Regions from separate parts of the Microbacterium sp. NPDC089320 genome, predicted to be linked through region 3. Evidence: predicted binding sites of a transcription regulator. Region 3 holds the regulator's gene; each other region holds the start of a gene.

Region 1 (4,872 bases), 540 kb from region 3:
GGGTGTCGTTCACCTTCCGGTCACCATCGGCCGGTACGGTCGATCTCGATAGCGCCTAGGGTTCCGGGGTTCGTCCCGACTGGTCCGAGCGGCGCCACGGTGCTCCTCCGCAGGAGTGCCGTCATCTGACAGGACAAAAGCCCGGAGGACCCTGTTCGTCGCGCCCGCGATGAACGGAAGGGTCTCTGATGTCCGCTCTCGCCTTCGCTCTCGTCATTGCCGCAGCCGTCGCGCACGCCGCGTGGAACATCGTCGCCCATGGCGTGAGTCGGGCGGGGACGCCGTTCCTCTGGTGGGGCGCGGTGGGCGGAACCGCCGTCTGGATCGGAGTCGTGCCGTTCACCGGCGGGCTCGGCACCGATGACGTGCTGGCATTCCTGCTCGGCGTGGGAGTCTCCGGCGTGCTCCATGTCGCCTACATGGCGGTGCTGCAGCGCGGGTACCGCGAGGGCAACCTCTCGACCGTCTACGCCACGGCGCGGGGAACCGGGCCCTTCCTCTCGGTGATCATCGCGGTGCTCGTGCTCGGAGAGCGGCCGTCGACGCTCGCGCTCATCGGCGTCGCAGCAGTCATCCTCGGAGTCGTCGCGATCGGTCTCGTCGACCGGGGCCGCACCGATCGGTCGCGACGGCTGGATCCCGGGCTCGTGTTCGGGCTGCTCACGGGCGTTGCGATCGCCCTCTACACGATCTGGGACGCCAACGCCGTGCGCACCTGGAACCTCTCGCCCGTCGCCTTCATGGTCGGGACGATGCTGCTCGAGATCCCGTTCTACTCCCTCGGCGTTCGAGGCCGGTGGGCGGCCGTGCGCGCGCTCGGCCGCACCCAGTGGAAGCGCATCGTGGCGTTCAGCATCCTGTCGCCGCTGTCGTACATCCTCGTGCTCACGGCCATTCAGATCGCTCCGGTGGCTCTCGTCGCGCCGCTGCGCGAGGTCAGTGTCGTCCTGGTCAGCCTGTTCGGGGTCTTCGCTCTGAGAGAGAGCCGGCCCGGGTGGCGTCTGGCCGCGTCCGCGGTGGTCGCCGGCGGGATCGTGCTGCTCGCGCTGTAGCCGCTGTCCTGGTGCCGCTGTCGTGGTGCCGCTGTCGTGGTGCCGCGGTCATGCTGCTGTCGCTGTCGCTGTCGCTGTCGCTATCGCTGTCGCTGTCGCTGTCCTGCTGTCGCTGTCCCTGAGGATGGGTCGCGAGCGTGATTGTATGGATGCTGTGTCCGTCGGGTGGAGTCTGCGAGAGAGCACGCCGTCGGATGCGTCGTGGATGTCGGAGCTCCGAGCGATCGTCATGCGACCCGATCTGGAGCGACTCGGACGCTTCGACCCGGTGCATGTGCGACAGCGGTTCCTCAACGGGTTCGTCCCGCAGAACACGCGGGTGATCGTCGTCGCCGGAGACGACGTCGGTCTCATCGCGGTGAGGCCCGAGATCGACGGGGCGTGGATCGAGCACTTCTACCTCGATCCCGCTCAGCAGGGCCGCGGCCTCGGATCCGCGGTGCTGGCGGACGTCCTGGCCCAGCGACAGGCGGGCCCCGACCGACCGTTCCGCCTCAATGTGCTGCAGGGCAGTCCGGCACGACGGCTGTATGAGAGGCACGGCTTCGTGCTCGAGAGTGAGGACGCGATCGACGTCTTCATGAGAGCCGGACCGTTCCGGCGCTGACCACGGGGGTGGCGCTGCCCGTTGCGCGCGGTGCCCGCTTTGTGCGGTGCCGGTTTCGCGGGGTGCCGGTTTTGCGGGGTGCCGCTCGCGCAGTCTCCGGTTTTGCGCGGTGCCGGTTCCGTGGGGTGCCGGTTCCGTGGGGTGCCGGTTTTGCGCGGTCCGATTCGCACGGTCCCCGTCTTTGCGTGGTGCCGTTCACGCGGCATTCCGGGAGATTGGAATACGTGGTCTGATCTGGGGTAAATCGGCCTGGTTTGGGGGTCGAATGTCGGTGGTGTCGGGTTGACTGTGGGGTATGAACAGCACGGCGGAGCTTTTGGATCGGGTCATCGCCGACCTCGATACTGTGCTGTCCGATGATGCTTTGGCGGGGTTGAGCGACGCGGATCGGATCACGGTGCTGCAGGGGGCGGGGGCGGCCTTTCGGCGGGCGGAGGCGGTGATCGTGGAGACGATCGCGACCGGGGATCCGGGTGACTTTCCGCATTCGGCGGGGTGTCGGGGCATGAACGAGCTGGTGCGGCGGACGGTCGGGGTGGATGTGCGGGGTGCGGTCCGGGTGGACCGGGTGGTGGATCTGGTGCGCAGGCCGGTGAGTCTGGCGGGGGAGCGGATGCCGGCGCGGTGGTCGGAGATGCGTCTGGCGTTGCTGGACGGGGTGATCGGTGTGGCGGGGTTTCTGGCGGCGACGGGTCCGATCGAGCGGGTGTGGGACCGGTTGAGGGTGGATCAACGGTTGGCGGCCGATGTGGCCTTGGCGGGGTTCGCACGCGGGCACGGCCTCGACACGGACGACACGGACCCGGATGCGGGCGCGGATGCGGGTGCGGGCGCGGAGGCGCCGGGGCCGTCACCGACGACGCAGGACCTGAAGGCGCTCGGGGAGGATCTCGCGTCGATGCTCGACCCGGATGGGGAAGAACCGAAGGACGAGGAGGCGCGGCGTAAGCGTGGCATCACGATCGGTCGGCTCCGGGACGGGGTGCATGCGATCCGTGGGTATCTGACGCCGGAGGCTGCCGCGCAGTTGCAGCTCATCATCGACGCACTCCTCAACCCCAAAGGCGACGGGCCACCCCTGCCCGGCGTGCACTTCACCCCGAGCGACGGGGCCGGTGCTGGTGACGCAGGTGCAGGTGCAGGTGCAGGTGCAGGCGCAGACGCCGATTCTCCGGATGCCGACGTCTCGCATGCCGATGCCGATGCCGATGCCGATCCGGCGGCCGATGGGGTCGACGATCCAGAGGACGCGGATCCGTTCAACTCGGATCCGCGGTGCGTGCTCGATGACCGCACCGCGGCGCAGAAACGCCACGACGCTCTCGCCGCCGCTCTCGCGATCGCCGCCCGCCACAAGGACATGCCCACGCTCGGTGGTGCCTCCCCGGTCCTCGTCGTGACCGTCGACGCGAAAGACCTCGCCCATCACACGGGCGGCTCTGCTGTCGGTGTTGCCGTCGGTGCGGGCGCGGGCGATTCTGCTGTCGGTGTTGCCGTCGGCACGAACGCGGGCGGTTCTGCATTCGGTGCTGCTGTCGGTGCGAGCGCGGGTAACGGTGGGTGGGCGACCATTCCCGGCTCTGGTGCGCACGTGCCGGTCTCGGTCGCCGCGCAGACTGCGTGCGCCGGGGTGATCCAGCGGGTGCTGATGGATGAGGGGCGCATTATCGGGATCAGTACCACCGACCGGGTGTTCACCGTGTACCAGCGCCGGGCGATCATCGCCCGCGACAAGGAATGCCTCATCCCCGGATGCCACGTTCCCGCGTCCTGGTGTGAGATCCACCATGTCACCGAGCATGCGCGGGGTGGTCCAACGACGACCGACAACGGTGTTCCGTTGTGCTGGTGGCACCACCGCTCCCTCGGCACCTCCGGGTGGGAGATCCGCATGAACGAGGGGCTACCCGAAGTCCGCGGACCGAACTGGTGGGACCCCGCCCAACGCTGGCGCACACCACGACTCAGCCTCCCCGCGCTGGGCAGGCAGCGACGCCTCGTCCGAACGGAGTGACGCGCGGCCGATCTTCGCGACCCCGGCTTCGTGGCCACGGGGCTGTCACCGGCATGCGCTCGTCACTGCGTCGTCACAGCTGGCAGCTGGTCACCTCGCGCTCATTGCCGCGCACTCTCTTCCTGAGGAAGTCGACTCCTCAGCGGAAGTCGACGAGGCCGGCGTGCGCTGCTGTGACCAGGATCTGCACGCGGTCGCGCACGTGCCACTTCGACATGATGCGTCCGAGGTGCGCCTTCACGGTCCCCTCCGACACGATGAGTGTGCGCGCGATCTCCGCGTTCGACATCCCCTGAGCGAGTCGCTGCAGCACCTCCTGCTCGCGATCCGTGAGCGCCTCGAGAGTGTCGTCGCCGCCGACCGGTTCGGTGTCCCGCACATGCTTGATCAGCAGTGAGGCGATCCGAGGCGACAGCGAACTCGCCCCGCTGTACACCTCCCGCACGCCCTCGAGGATGCTCGCCGCGCTGGAGTCCTTCAACAGATACCCCGACGCGCCGGCGCTGAGCATCGGAAGCACGGTGTCGCTGCCGTCGAGCGTGGTGACCGCGAGGATCTTGATCTCAGGCCAGCGTTCGCTGATCACCGCCGTCGCCTCGATGCCGTTCATCTCAGGCATCTGAACGTCCATCATCACCACGTCAGGACGTTCGCGTTCGACGACCTCGATGCCCTCGAGCCCGGACTCTGCCTCGGCGATCACCGTGATCTCCGGGTCGCGTGAGACGAAGTGAGAGAGCGCTGAGCGCACCAGGGGATCGTCATCGACGATCACGACGCGGATTTGGGACATGGAGGAAGCCTAACCGGGGTGGACCTGCGCCGCGAGGTATTAGACCTTTGGCTAGCGATGTCTAGACGAGAGACAGATGTGCGGCGCGCAGATCACCGAGAAGATGAACTTATTACTTCACAAAAGTTCAATCACGGAGGTGAATCACTATGACTTTCTGGCAGGCATTCAACCAGTTCTTTGGCTTCACTCGCTAATCTACCTGGCTATTAGGAGATACTGAAGCATGGCTTTTAGTCCTCCCCGCTCCGACGACTCCGTCGTTTCACGGCTCGGGAAGGGAGAGAAGCTCAGCACGATCGAACGCATCGCGGTTCTCGCGATCGTCGGAACGATCGTCGTCTTCGGCATCGTCGGACTGTTCCTCCCTCCGGGAGTGGACCCGTTCGTCGCCGGGGTGAGCATC
Region 2 (4,872 bases), on a different contig from region 3:
ACCGCATCCGCTCAGGCCGCGGTGGCGGAGGTTCTCGCCACATTCGGTCGCCTCGATGTGCTCGTCGCGAATGCCGGCGGACACGGTTTCTCGCCGGTCGCCGACACCGACGACGAGAGCTGGGAAGCGGCGATCCGAGCGAACCTCACCACGGCGTTCGTCATGGCGAGGGAGGCGTTGCCGGCTCTGATCGAGGCGAAGGGACAGATCGTGGTCGTGTCGTCTCTGGCTGGTCTGTTCGCGGGACCTTCCGTGGCCGGCTACACGGTGGGCAAGCACGCGCTGATCGGCCTGACACGGACTCTCGCGCGCGACTACGGACGCAAGGGCGTGCGGGTCAATGCGGTGTGCCCCGGCTGGGTGCAGACGCCGATGGCCGATGACGAGATGGACGAGTTCGCCACTCATGCCGGGCTGGGCTCTCGGGAAGAGGCGTATGCGACCGTCACGGCGGACGTGCCGTTGCAACGCCCGGCGCGGCCGGCGGAGATCGCCTCTGTCGTGCGGTTCCTCGGATCGGGGGAGTCGTCGTATGTGACGGGTGCCGTGATCGTGGCGGACGGCGGCTCGCACGTCGTGGATGTGCCGACCATCGCATTCGACCGGGCGGGGATGTAGCGGCTGTTCTTCCGTTTCAAGAGTTCCGCGGTTCTTTGCTCCGTCGCCCCGTCGCCCCGTCGCCCCGCCGCTCCGCAGTTCCGCAGTTCGGCGGTTCCGCGGTTCCGCAGTTCCGCAGTTCGGCAGTTCCGTCGCTCTTTCGCCTCCCCGTTTCGCAGCTCCGTCGCTCGGCCGCCCCGCAGTTCGGCAGTTCCGTCGCTCTGAGCTCCGTCGCCTCGCCGTTCCGCAGTTCCGCAGTTCGGCCGTTCCGTCGCTTTGTCGCCTCGCCGTTTCGCAGCTCCGTCGCTCCACAGCTCCACAGCTCCGCAGCTCCGCAGGTCGGTCGCTCCGTCGTCGCTCCGCAGCTCCATCGCCTCGCCGCCTCGCCGCCTCGTCGCCTCGCCGCCTCGCCGCCTTGTCGCCTCGTCGACTCCTGAGATGCCTCCCTCGCCGCGGCATTCTGGGAGATTGGAATACGTGGTCTGATCTGGGGTAAATCGGGCTGGTTTCGGGGGTCGAATGTCGGTGGTGCCGGGTTGACTGTGGGGTATGAACAGCACTGCGGAGCGTTTGGATCGGGTCATCGCCGACCTCGATGCGGTGCTGTCCGATGATGCTTTGGCCGGGTTGAGCGACGCGGACCGGATCATGGTGCTGCAGGGCGCGGGGGCGGCGTTTCGGCGGGCGGAGGCGGTGATCGTGGAGACGATCGCGACCGGGGATCCCGGTGACTTTCCGCACTCGGCGGGGTGTCGGGGCATGAACGAGCTGGTGCGGCGGACGGTCGGGGTGGATGTGCGGGGTGCGTTCCGGGTGGACCGGGTGGTGGATCTGGTGCGCAGGCCGGTGAGTCTGGCGGGGGAGCGGATGCCGGCACGGTGGTCGGAGATGCGTCTGGCGTTGCTGGACGGGGTGATCGGTGTGGCGGGGTTTCTGGCGGCGACGGGTCCGATCGAGCGGGTGTGGGACCGGTTGGGGGTGGATCAGCGGTTGGCGGCCGATGTCGCCTTGGCGGGGTTCGCGCGCGGGCACGGCCTCGACACGGACGACCCGGACCCGGATGCGGGCGCGGATGCGGATGCGGGGCCGTCGCCGACGACGCAGGACCTGAAGGCGCTCGGGGAAGATCTCGCGTCGATGCTCGACCCCGATGGGGAAGAACCCAAGGACGAGGAGGCGCGGCGTAAGCGTGGCATCACGATCGGTCGGCTCCGGGACGGGGTGCATGCGATCCGTGGGTATCTGACCCCGGAGGCTGCCGCGCAGTTGCAGCTCATCATCGACGCACTCCTCAACCCCAAAGGCGACGGCCCGCCCCTGCCCGGGGTGCACTTCACCCCGACCGATGCAGGCGAGGACGCCGGCGACGGCGCCGATGCAGCCGCCTCCGAGGACGGAAGTCCAGACGCGGATCCGTTCAACTCCGATCCGCGGTGCGTGCTCGATGACCGCACCGCGGCGCAGAAACGCCACGACGCTCTCGCCGCCGCTCTCGCGATCGCCGCCCGCCACAAGGACATGCCCACGCTCGGTGGCGCATCACCGGTGCTCGTCGTGACCGTCGACGCGAAAGACCTCGCCCATCACGCGGGCGGCTCTGCGTTCGGCACGAACGCGGGCGGTGCTGCGGTCGGTGCGAGCGCGGGCGGTGCTGATTTCGGTGCGAGCGCGGGCGGTTCTGCGTTCGGTGCTGCTGTCGGTGCGGGCGCGGGCAACGGCGGGTGGGCGGGTAACGGTGGGTGGGCGACGATCCCCGGATCCGGCGCGCACGTGCCGGTCTCGGTCGCTGCGCAGACTGCGTGCGCGGGAGTGATCCAGCGGGTGCTGATGGATGAGGGGCGCATCATCGGGATCAGCACCACCGACCGGGTGTTCACCGTGCACCAGCGGCGCGCGATCATCGCCCGCGACAAGGAATGCCTCATACCCGGATGCCACGTTCCCGCAGCCTGGTGCGAGATCCACCATGTGACCGAGCATGTGCGGGGTGGGCCGACGCATACCGACAACGGTGTTCCGTTGTGCTGGTGGCATCACCGCTCCCTCGGCACCTCCGGGTGGGAGATCCGCATGAACGCGGGGCTACCCGAAGTCCGCGGGCCGAGCTGGTGGGACCCCGCCCAACGCTGGCGCACACCACGACTCAGCCTCCCCGCGCTGGGCAGGCAGAGACGACTAGTTCGCCCGGGATGACACGGGTCGGACCGTCCGGCTGGTCGCAATCGTTCTCGCGAGCCTTCAGAGCACGAAGGGCGCTAACCGGCGAGCCACCGAAGGTCCGGCATCATCGAAGCAAGGAATCGCCGGACAGCGGCGGTGCAGAAGCAAGGCACCGCCCGAGCACCGGCTCACCGGCTCACCGGCTCACCGGCTCACCGGCTCACCGGATCACCGGGTCACAGGCACCGCCGCGTCACCGGATGACGAGCTCGAACCCGGCGTCACCCGGTACGACCGTGATCTGAGTCAGGTCGTCGACGTGGAAGGTCGGCTCATGGGCGATGGCGTGCGGACCCACTCCGATCACGCGCATCCCCGCAGAGTGCGCTGCCTGGATGCCGGCCCCCGAGTCCTCGAACACCACACAGTCGGCAGGGTCCACGCCGAGCAGCTGCGCGCCCAACAGGAACCCCTCGGGATCGGGCTTCGACGCCGAAACGCTCTCAGCAGTCACTGTCAACGCAGGCACGGTCAAACCCGCCTGTGCCATGCGCGCGTTCATCAGCGTGACGTCAGCGGAGGTCACGATCGCATGCGGGTAGGGGAGGAGGGATGCGAGCAGCGCATCCGCGCCTTCGATCGGGATGACACCCTCGACGTCCTCGCTCTCGTTCGCGAGCATCACGGCGTTCTCGCGGATGTTGATCTCGTGGTCGCGCTCCGGCAGCATGATCGCCATGCTCTGATGCCCCTGCCGACCGTGCACGACGCTCAAGACGGCTTCGGGGGCGATGCCGTGGGGCTCGGCCCAGGCCAGCCACAGCCGCTCCACGACGGCTGTCGAGTCGACGAGAGTGCCGTCCATGTCGAGCAGGGCGGCGCGGGCGGTGATCGTCTCGGTCATCCCCTCAGGCTACTGCGGCAGCATCCATCACCCGCCGAGGTATGCACGGTGCAGCAGCTGCGAGTCCTCCTTCAACGCCTCAGCGGTGCCCTGGAACGAGACGCGGCCTCCGGCGACCACCACGGCCTCGCGCGCCAGTCCGAGAGCGAGCTGCGTGAACTGCTCCACGAGCAGCACCCCGACGCCGGACTCGGCGATCGACTGCACGATCGGCATCAGGCGCATGAACACCACCGGCGCGAGTCCGAGCGACATCTCGTCGATCAGCAGGATGCGCGGCTTCGCGGCGAAGGCACGAGCCAGCACGACCATCTGCTGCTCGCCACCCGACAGCAGCGCTGTGGGCGAGTCGATGCGCTTCTCGAGCTCGGGGAACTGCGCCAGTGCGGCATCCTGCTCCGCCGGCGTCCGCGCGGTCAGCGAGATGTTCTCGCGCACGGTGAGCGACGGGAACACGGCTCGCCCCTGCTCGATGTGCACGATGCCTCGACGTGCCCTCGACACCCGGGACAGCTTGTCGAGCGGCTCGCCGTCGAGCAGCAGCGATCCCGCAGAGTGCGGGGTCACTCCCGACACCGATTCGATCAGGCTCGTCTTGCCCGCACCGTTCGGGCCGACGAGCGCGAGCACCTCGCCACCGCGCACCGTCAGCGACACATCCGAGATCACGGGGCCCGCGCCCCGGCTGACCGTCACCCCGTCCAGCACCAGTTCGCTCACTTCAACAGCTCCGTCTCTCCCATGTACGCCTTCACGACCTCCGGGTTCGCGAGCACCTCGGCCTGCGGTCCGCTCGCGAGCACCCGGCCGAAGTCGAGCACGGTGAGCGTCGGGCACACCGAGCGCACGAGGTCGAGGTCGTGCTCGATGATGATGAGCGCCACGCCGTAGCGTGCGGGCAGCTCGCGCAGTCGCGCGGCGAGAGCGAGGTGCTCGTCGTGCGACAGGCCAGCCGCGGGCTCGTCGAGGATCAGCAGCCGCGGGCGCGAGATCACGTTCGCCGCCACCTCGACGAGCCGCCGGGTGCCGACGTCGACGCTCGACAGGCGTGCACGCGCAGGCGGGCAGCCGAAGAACTGCAGAACCTCGTCAATGTCGGACGCCGCGAGTCGACGCCGCGCCACGAACCTCACGTACGAGCCGACCGTGAGCGACGGCGGCACTCTGTCCTGCTGGAAGGTCCTGCGCAGGCCGAGCCGAGCGCGTCGCGT
Region 3 (4,872 bases):
AGGTCATCGCCGAGGCGTTCAACGGGGTCGCCGGGGTGGAGCAGGTCCAGGACCAGCTGCAGTACCTCGAACCCCTGTTCTCGGCCCTGACCGTCGCGACCTACATCGCGGTCGGCATCGCCGTGCTCATGCTGATCGCGGCCATCCTCCTGATCGGCACGACCATCAGACTCTCGGCCTATGCCAGACGCAAGGAGATCGGGATCATGCGTCTGGTGGGTGCGTCCAACCGCTTCATCCAGACACCCTTCGTACTGGAAGGCGTGTTCGCGGCCTTCCTCGGCTCGGCATTCGCCAGCGCTGCGGTCGTCGCCGGCGTGCACTTCGGCGTCGACGGCTACCTGCGAGGACGCGTGCCGTTCATCACGACCTGGGTGTCGATGCAGGATGCCGTCATCGTCGTTCCGGTGCTGATCGGCATCGGCGTCGTGCTCGCGGCGCTGTCGGCGGGCTTCGCGATCCGTCGCTGGCTTCGCACCTGAGCAGACCGCCGGTATAGACTGACAGGCTGTCGTGCGCCCGAACAGGGCACCGGAACAACTGCACGACGCGGATCAGGAGAGAATCATGCCCAGGGAACGCGGGGAGAAGGTCATCGCGACCAATCGTCGCGCACGTCACGACTACAACATCGAGAAGTCGTACGAGGCGGGGATGGTGCTCACCGGCACCGAAGTGAAGTCGCTGCGCCAGGGGCGCGCGAACCTCAGCGACGGGTACGCGTTCGTCAAGGGGAACGAGGTCTTTCTCGATTCCGTGCACATTCCGGAGTATTCGCAGGGCCACTGGACCAACCATTCGGCGAAGCGCGTCCGCAAGCTGCTCCTGCACCGCGAGGAGATCGCGAAGCTGCAGCACGCGGTGTCCGCCGGCGGTTACACGCTGATCCCGCTGAAGCTGTACTTCTCGGACGGTCGAGCCAAGGTCGAGATCGCTCTCGCGAAGGGCAAGCGCGAGTTCGACAAGCGCCAGACCCTGCGCGAGCGACAGGACACCCGCGAGGCCGAGCGCGCGATGCGCCTGCGCAACCGCGTGGGGGAGTGATCAGCGCGCGGGCGTGAATCCGAACACGCGTCCGAGGAAGGCGAGCTCCCTCTCGAGGGCGTCGATGATCGTCTCGCTCGAGCGGAAGCCGTGGCCCTCGCCCGGGTACAGCACGTACTCGTGTTCGACGCCGCTCTCGGTCAGCGCATCGCGGATCGCCTCGGACTGAGACGGTGGGACGACGCGGTCGTCCGACCCCTGCATCAGCAGCACCGGCACGTCGATCCGATCAGCATGGGTCAGGGGTGAGCGGGCGACGTAGACCGCCTCGGACTCGGGCAACGGGCCCACGAGCCCCTCGATGTAGTGCGCCTCGAAGTCAGGGGAGTGCTCGTTCAGCATCCGCAGGTCGACCACCCCGTATCTGCTGATCCCGGCGGCGAACGTCCCGCCTCGCACCAGGGACGACAGCACCGTCCAGCCGCCCGCTGAGCCGCCTCTGATCGCGATGCGGGCAGGGTCGGCGAGTCCGGCATCCGCGAGGCCGTGCGCGGCGGCGATCACGTCGTCGACGTCGACCACCCCCCACCCGCCGTCGAGTCGTTCACGATACGCCCGGCCGTAGCCGGTCGATCCGCCATAGTTGACGTCGAGCACGCCGATGCCGCGGCTCGTCCAGAATGCGATGGCGGCGGATGCCGCCCCGGTCACATGCGCGGTCGGGCCCCCGTGGACGAGCACGATGTACGGCGGGAGCTCCTCATCCGCAGCCGGCGCGGACGTCGAGGGATTGGTCGGCGCGTACGCGAAGGCGTGGACGGGGCCGTGGGATCCATCGACCAGGACTTCGGACGCGGGCGGCATCCACGCGGGGTCCGCCGGCGTCGCCCCCGTGACGACCTCGACATGACCGGAGTCGACGTCGACGCACCAGACGCCCGGCTCGGTCGTCGAGCTGTTCCCGGAGAGGAGCACGCGTGAGCAGTCGACGGCGTCGACGCTCACATGGCCGTCAGCGGGGACGGGTACGCGGTGAGCGCTGCCGTCGCGCTCGATCACGACCACCCGGTCACGACCGTTCGTGTGCACGGCCACGATCCGCCCGTCGGCGAGCGGGCGGAACCAGCGGTTGCCGAGCACCCAGAGCCCATACCCCGTGTCCGCGTCGGCGTCGGCGATCTGCTCCGCCGGGCCGGCTGCCTGCGAGCCGCTCACACGCTGTCGGTGCAGAGCCCAGCGACCCGAGGGGTCATCGGCATAGAGGATCTCGTCGTCGTTCGTCCACTCGGGCTGCAGGGCGGCGCGGGTGGGCAGCTCCGTGCGCGCGGTTCCGTCCGAGAGCACCAGCGACGCGTGCTGCCACGGCATCCGTCCGCCCGACCATTCGACCCAGGCGGCGCGCGATCCATCGGGAGACAGCGTCGGATGCGCGTAGAACGACGCGCCCTCGACGAGGGTCCTCAGCATCGACGGGTCGTCGGCTGCCGACCCGTCCGCCGGGATCTCGACGATGGCACGTCGGTGAGGGGTCGGAGAGAGGTCCTCGCGCACTGCGAGCAGCCTGCCTCGCTGAAGACGCAGGCCGCCGTGCGCCGGGCCCGGAGGGGTGAGCGGTGTCGGAGCGCCACCGCGCTGCATGCGGTACACGCGCTGATCCTTCGCGTCGACGAAGAACAGCGTGCCGTCGGCGGCGGCGGCCCAGGCCCCTCCGCCGTATTCGTGCACGCGAGACCGGGCGCTCCACGGCGCGGGGAGGATCTCGGCACCGGTCGAACTGCGCACGGTCAGGCGGCCGCCCTCGGAGGGGACCGACTCGCCCCACCAGATCTCGTCGGCCACGAACGCGCTTCCGTCGATCCGCGGCGAGGAGGCGGCGACCTGGGCGGGCGTGAACGGGGAGGGCCAGGTACCGAACGGCGACGACATGGTTCGAGCCTATGGCGCGTCGCCCGGTGTCGCAGGCAGCGCGAGCGGTGTCAGACCGTTCGGAGGACGGCGACGATCTTGCCGAGGATGACGGACTCATCCCCGAGGATCGGCTCGAACGCGGAGTTGCGGGGGAGCAGCCAGGTGTGGCCGTCGCGACGACGGAGGACCTTCACGGTGGCCTCGCCGTCGAGCATGGCGGCCACGATCTCGCCGTTCTCGGCGCTGCTCTGCGAGCGCACGACGACCCAGTCGCCGTCGCAGATCGCCGCATCGATCATGGATTCGCCCGACACCTTGAGCATGAACAGGTCGCCCTTGCCGACGAGCTGGCGGGGAAGCGGGAAGATCTCTTCCACCTGCTGGTCTGCCGTGATCGGGACGCCGGCGGCGATGCGGCCGACCAGCGGGACGAGCGCGGCGTCGCCGACAGGTGTCGCGACATCAGCGGGGTTCTCTCCACTCGCACCGGGGAGGTCGATGAGAACCTCCATGGCACGGGTCTTGCCCGGATCGCGTCGCAGATAGCCGCTCAGTTCGAGCTGGCCCAGCTGATGCGTCACGCTCGAGAGCGACTTGAGGCCCACAGCATCGCCGATCTCCCGCATGCTCGGCGGGTAGCCGTGACGGCTGATCGATGTCTGGATGACCTCGAGGATCGCCATCTGCTTCGGGCTCAGGCTCTTGCGGCGACGGGTGCGCGGGACGTCGGCGTCGGGGGCGGAGATGTCGCTCATGGTGCTCCTCAGGTGTGCGATTCCGGCGTCTCGGTTCGAATGTCGGAGGCCCGTGGTGGGGTGTTCCTGTCGAAACCGTATCCGAGAATCGCGCCGAAGTGGAAGATCTGTTCGAGCGTGTCGGGTGATTCTCATCCACGTGTTTCGAAGAAGTCTTGACAGATGTTCGAATTCGAAGATAACTTCGGAACGTAGCTTCGCATCCACGGCTCCCGGCCGAGACGCGGATGCGAACGCTACGCCACCTTCACCGCTCAAGCGGTAGATGCAGAGGAGCACGACATGAGCACCATCACCTTCAGCAGCGCAGCAGTCCTTCCGGTCCGCCCGGCGACGCGGCTCAAGCTGACGGCACGCGGTCGACGCGTCGTGCTCGCGATCGCCGCGGTGCCGCTCGCGGCGGGAATCGCCTTCGCCGCGCTCAGCGGCGGCAGCGCGATGGCCTCGGGCGAGCAGGCCGCCACGGCATCCTTCGCCACCGTGACGGTGATGCCGGGCGACACGCTGTGGTCGATCGCCGAGGGCGTCGCCCCCGGTGCTGATCCGCGCGACGTGATCGGCGACATCACGCGCCTGAACCTGCTGCGCGGCGGAGAGCTGCAGATCGGGCAGGAGCTGGCGATCCCGGCGCAGTACTCGGAGTGACAGGGACGGGGTCCGTCCGAATCGTCGCTGCCGTGGTGACCGTGTTCACACTCGGTCACCACGGGCATCCCGGCCGCGAAGGCGGCCTACCATGGGAAGGGTGACTGCATCACTCGCCGACCTCCCTCTGCGCGACGACCTCCGTGGGCTCACGCCCTATGGAGCGCCTCAAGCGCCTCTCCCGATCGCACTCAACGTCAACGAGAACACGCATCCCGTCCCGGATGCCGTGGCCAGTGACATCCTCGATGACATCGCGGTCGCTCTCCGCGACGTCAACCGCTATCCGGACCGCGAGTTCACCACACTGCGGGAGGGGTTCGCCGAGTACCTGGGCCATGGTCTGGAACCGGCACAGATCTGGGCCGGCAACGGCTCGAACGAGGTCCTTCAGCACATCCTCCAGGCCTTCGGCGGCCCGGGCCGCACGGCGTTCAGCTTCGGTCCGACGTACTCGATGTATCCCCTGATCTCGAAAGGCACCGGCGCGCGCTGGGTCGCAGGAACGAGACAGCCCGACTACACGATCACGCCCGAAGAGGCGGCAGCGCAGGTGCGGGACGTCGATCCCGATGTCATC
Region 4 (4,872 bases), on a different contig from region 3:
CGCATGCGGTCTGCGCGGCGACCGAGACCGGCACGTGCGCACCGGACCCGGGAATGGTCGCCCACCCACCGTTGCCCGCGCTCAACCCCGAAGCGCTGCCAGCGCTCAACCCGGCAGCAGCACCGAACGCAGAACCGTCCGCGGTCGTGCCGACGGCACCACCGACAGCAGCACCGTCCGCGGTCGCACCGACAGCAGAGCCGGCCGCGTGGTGGGCGAGGTCTTTCGCGTCGACCGTGACGACGAGAACCGGGGAGGCACCACCCAATGTGGGCATGTCCTTGTGGCGGGCGGCGATCGCGAGAGCCGCGGCGAGAGCGTCGTGGCGTTTCTGCGCCGCGGTGCGGTCATCGAGCACGCACCGCGGATCGGAGTTGAACGGATCCGCGTCTGGATTTCCGTCCTCGGAGGCGTCTGCACCGGCCCCGTCGCTCGGGGTGAAGTGCACGCCGGGCAGGGGTGGCCCGTCGCCTTTGGGGTTGAGGAGCGCGTCGATGATGAGCTGCAACTGCGCGGCAGCCTCCGGCGTCAGATACCCACGGATCGCATGCACCCCGTCCCGAAGCCGACCGATCGTGATGCCACGCTTACGGCGCGCCTCCTCATCCTTGGGTTCTTCCCCATCCGGGTCGAGCATCGACGCGAGATCTTCCCCGAGCGCCTTCAGGTCCTGCGTCGTCGGCGACGGCCCCGCATCCGCACCCGCATCCGCGCTCGCATCCGCATCCGCATCCGCGCCCGCATCCGGGTCCGCGTCGTCCGTGTCGAGGCCGTGCCCGCGTGCGAACCCCGCCAAGGCCACATCGGCCGCCAACCGCTGATCCACCCTCAACCGATCCCACACCCGCTCGATCGGACCCGTCGCCGCCAGAAACCCCGCCACACCGATCACCCCGCCCAGCAACGCCAGACGCATCTCCGACCACCGTGCCGGCATCCGCTCCCCCGCCAGACTCACCGGCCTGCGCACCAGATCCACCACCCGGTCCACCCGGGACGCACCCCGCACGTCCACCCCGACCGTCCGCTGCACCAGCTCGTTCACACCCCGACACCCCGCCGAATGCGGAAAGTCACCGGGATCCCCGGTCGCGATCGTCTCCACGATCACCGCCTCCGCCCGCCGAAACGCCGCCCCCGCGCCCTGCAGCACCGCGACCCGGTCCGCGTCGCTCAACCCCGCCAAAGCATCATCGGACAGCACCGCATCAAGGTCGGCGATGACCCGATCCAAACGCTCCGCAGTGCTGTTCATACCCCACAGTCAACCCGGCACCACCGACATTCGACCCCCGAAACCAGGCCGTTTTACCCCAGATCAGACCACGTATTCCAATCTCCCGGAATGCCGCGCGAAGGGAGAGGAAGAGAAGAAGGGAGAAGAAGGGAGAAGAAGAGAAGAAAGGGAGAGGAAGAGAAGAAGGGAGAGGAAGAGAAGAAGGGATGCGAGTCAAACCACCCAGCCCCCGTTGCAAACTAGTGAATAAAGGTAACTATGTAGTAGCATCACAATCATGGAGCCGCTCTTCGTCGACCGCCTGCTGCAGATCGCCGACCTCTTTCAGAGGGACATGGCACGCGCCTTCGACGGCACCGGACTCACGACTGCCCGCGTGCACCTGCTGTGGGTCCTGCAGCACGCGGGTCCGTCGACCCAGCAGACTCTCGCTCAGCTCTGCGAGGTCAGCCCCCGCAACATCACCGGACTCGTCGACGCGCTCGAGAAGTCGGGACACGTCCGCCGCGCTCCTCACCCCACCGATCGACGCGCAGTACTGGTCGAGTTGACGGGCGCCGCGACCAAAACGATGGCCCGGATGCAGGAGGAACACTCCCAGCTCAACCAGACCCTGCTGTCGGCTATCGACCCTGCCGACCGTGCGGCCGTCGAACGCGGCCTCTCCGCTGTGGCCACGCACCTCGAGCACCTCGTCGCCGCAGCGAGCACGGGCACCCTCCCGACGATAGAGGGCACACCATGACCGGCCAGGTGCAGACGACCGCTCCGAGCCCGACCCCGATCGCGCGCATCCTCAACGGCCTCCGTCGTGCATGGGTCGCCGAGCTTCGCGTCTACTCGAGCATCGCGCGTGCGATCGCTCGCCGCCCCGCCGTCCCGAAAGGCGGCACGGGCATCGGCTATCACCGCCCCGTGCTCACTGTGCTGTTCATCTTCATCGGCCTCTCGGCTGTCGAGATCCCGATCCTCGACCTGATCGTGCATCAGTGGCCCGTCGTGCGCATCACCCTGCTGGTGCTGGGGATCTGGGGCGTCACGTGGATGATCGGGCTGCTGTGCGCGATGCTCATGCGTCCGCACGCCGTGGGGCCCGACGGCGTGCGGGTGCGCAGCGGACTCGAGCTCGACGTGCCGATCGACTGGGCCGACATCGCGTCCGTCGCGATCGACCGTCGGGTCGACGAGCCCAAGCAGCCGCGGGTCGTCGGTTCGGAGTACGCCGAGCGGATGCAGGACGAGACGAACATCGAGATCGAACTCGAACGCCCGGTCGCGATCCGGCTCCCGGGGCTCGCACCGAAGGGCGGGACGCACCAGGTCGACCGCATCCGTCTCTGGGCCGACGACCCACGCGCCTTCCTCGACGCGGCCCGACCGTTCCTCCTCGCGGCCTGATCAGTCCAATCCGCGTTCCGCGAGCCACTGCTTCGCGACGAGCACCGGTGCCCGCACCAGCCAGGCGTCCGCGATGATCTCGGCCAATCGCTCGCGTTCCACCGCGTCGAGCTGCACCAGCAGCCCCGGGTATCCGTCGAAATGCGGAATGGAGAACAGTCCCTCGGGTTCCGCGGCGAGCAACGCGGCCTTCTCTTCGAGGCTGCCGACGCGCACTCCCAGCACCGTCCCTTCCGGCCATTCGAGCCCGAGGTCGGCGAGTTGACGCAGATCGACCTTGCTGGGCTTCCTCACCCAGGCGATCTGCCCACTCGGCAACCGCCAGGAGGGCTCGCCGGTGTGCCCGCCCACACGCTCGGTCACACCGGGCAGCGCGAGAGCGATCTCACGGACGTCTTCGACGGTCGCCATTCGTTCATCGTCCTCCGGTGAGCCGACCGCCACAACACCCGAAAGGGCCCCGCACCCGAAACGGCCGCGGGACCCCGAGAGCTTCGGACCTCAGCGCACGATGCGCAGCGTCCGCACCTCGAACGGACGCAGGCGCAGTTCGCCGCCGACACGCGCGTCATCGAGCGCATCCTCGATCAGCGAGACCTCGCGGATCTCCCGGTGCTCGAAGTCGGCGACCAGCGTGCCGACGGCGCGGCGCCCGAGCGCCTCGTAGAGACGCACGACGACATCGCCCGACCCATCGTCGGCGAGCTTCACGCCCGAGACCACGATGCCGTCGCCCTCCACGGACACGAGAGGCGCGACCTCGCGCGCGCCGCGCATCATCGTCGGCAGCGAATTGAGTCGGATGCCCTCGGTCGTGGCGATCGCCGCATCCGCCCCGATCACGAAGCCGATCGTGATCTCGTGGTGCCCGTGATCGGTGTCGGGATCGGGGAACCGGGGCGCGCGCAGCAGCGAGAGTCGCACGGTCGTGGCCACGGCGTCGTCCGACACCTCGCGCGATGTGTCGTACCCGTAGATCGAGTCGTTCACGAGCGCGACGCCGAAGTCCTGCTCGCGCACCAGCACGAACCGATGCATCGAGGTCTCGAACTTCGCGGCCTCCCAGCTGGTGTTCGTGTGCGTCACCCGCGACTGGTAGCCGAACTGCGTCTCGGCCTCGGTGTGCGTGGCCTGGATGTCGAGCGGGAAGGCGAGCTTGAGCAGCTTCTCGGTCTCGTGCCAGTCGACGTCGTTGCGCAGCAGCACGGTGCGCTCGCCCGGCGCCAGGGTGATGGTCTGCTCGATCGTCGACTCCGAGAACGCCCGGGTCACGGAGACGGTCGCGACACCGGCGACGACGGATGCCGAGATCGAGGAGACCGCCGTGAGATCGTCGACGCTGTTGCGGTAGTAGCGGTCGATGTCCCAGGCGTCCCACATGTTGGGGAAGTCCTGGTGCAGCTGGAACAGATTCGCCGCACGCCCCTCGGCCACCGTCTCTCGACCGGTCGCCTTGTCGACCGCCGAGACGATGAGCCCGTCGGCCGAGATCAGCACCGAGACCAGCTCGTTCTCGAGTCGCCAGCCGCCGTCCTCCCCGGCGAGGAGGACGGATGCCGGGGCCGGCGCCTCGACGAAATCGGCGCCCAGCGCGCGACCCGCGCCGCCGACCGAAGTCGGCACGAACAGCAGCTCGCGCTCCCCCTCTCCGGCGAGCGACCGACGGGCTGCATCCGCCAGATCCCGCGCATCGGAGAGCACGTCGGAGAGCACCTCGACGGCCTCGCGGTGCACCCACGCGATGGAGGTGCCGGGGAGGATGTCGTGGAACTCGTGCAGCAGCACGGTCTCCCATAGGCGATCGAACTCGGCTCGGGGATAGGCGGCACCGGTGCGCACGGCATCCGTCGCGGCCCACAGCTCGGCCTCGACGAGCGCGTGCTCGCACCAGCGGTGCAGCGCCTTGGTGGCGTGCTGGCTGGTGAGGGTGCCGCGGTGCAGTTCGAGATACAGCTCGCCGACCCACACGGCGGGGTTCGGCAGCTCGGCACGGGCCGCCTCGAAGAAGCTGTCCGGGTGCTCCCACACGACCCGTGCGCTGCCCTCGAGGTTCTCAAGACGCTTCGCCTTGCCGGTCATCTCCCGCGTGGTGCCGCCGCCGCCGTCTCCCCAGCCGACCGGGGCGATCGACCGCGAGGTCACTCGGTTCTCCTTGAACTGACGGGAGGCCTTGGCGACCTCCATGCCGCTCAGCTGGGAGTTGTAGGTGTCCATCGACGGGAAGTGCGTGAACACCT

What was found. The regulator LexA, encoded in region 3, represses DNA repair genes until DNA is damaged. The targets are predictions, from matches to a motif close to TCGAACANNTGTTCGA.
Region 1: the regulator LexA is predicted to act here: its motif matches at 1,876-1,891, upstream of AB0N61_RS02870 (DUF222 domain-containing protein).
Region 2: the regulator LexA is predicted to act here: its motif matches at 1,067-1,082, upstream of AB0N61_RS09415 (DUF222 domain-containing protein).
Region 4: the regulator LexA is predicted to act here: its motif matches at 1,320-1,335, upstream of AB0N61_RS13685 (DUF222 domain-containing protein).

What each region holds. Positions count from the first base shown of each region.
Region 1 covers NZ_JBFBGY010000001.1:572,488-577,359, reverse strand. Annotated here, with positions in the region: gene AB0N61_RS02880 (EamA family transporter) at 189-1,052, shown strand; gene AB0N61_RS02875 (GNAT family N-acetyltransferase) at 1,198-1,659, shown strand; gene AB0N61_RS02870 (DUF222 domain-containing protein) at 1,955-3,673, shown strand; gene AB0N61_RS02865 (response regulator transcription factor) at 3,813-4,466, opposite strand; gene AB0N61_RS02860 (histidine kinase) at 4,693-4,872, shown strand, end outside.
Region 2 covers NZ_JBFBGY010000003.1:170,530-175,401, reverse strand. Annotated here, with positions in the region: gene AB0N61_RS09420 (SDR family oxidoreductase) at 1-618, shown strand, start outside; gene AB0N61_RS09415 (DUF222 domain-containing protein) at 1,147-2,790, shown strand; gene AB0N61_RS09410 (HAD-IA family hydrolase) at 3,011-3,661, opposite strand; gene AB0N61_RS09405 (ATP-binding cassette domain-containing protein) at 3,689-4,381, opposite strand; gene AB0N61_RS09400 (ATP-binding cassette domain-containing protein) at 4,378-4,872, opposite strand, start outside.
Region 3 covers NZ_JBFBGY010000001.1:37,061-41,932, reverse strand. Annotated here, with positions in the region: gene ftsX (permease-like cell division protein FtsX) at 1-482, shown strand, start outside; gene smpB (SsrA-binding protein SmpB) at 568-1,044, shown strand; gene AB0N61_RS00200 (prolyl oligopeptidase family serine peptidase) at 1,045-2,910, opposite strand; gene lexA (transcriptional repressor LexA) at 2,961-3,647, opposite strand; gene AB0N61_RS00190 (LysM peptidoglycan-binding domain-containing protein) at 3,930-4,292, shown strand; gene AB0N61_RS00185 (histidinol-phosphate transaminase) at 4,384-4,872, shown strand, end outside.
Region 4 covers NZ_JBFBGY010000004.1:380,592-385,463, reverse strand. Annotated here, with positions in the region: gene AB0N61_RS13685 (DUF222 domain-containing protein) at 1-1,255, opposite strand, end outside; gene AB0N61_RS13680 (MarR family transcriptional regulator) at 1,515-1,982, shown strand; gene AB0N61_RS13675 (hypothetical protein) at 1,979-2,635, shown strand; gene AB0N61_RS13670 (hypothetical protein) at 2,636-3,046, opposite strand; gene AB0N61_RS13665 (glycoside hydrolase family 38 C-terminal domain-containing protein) at 3,137-4,872, opposite strand, start outside.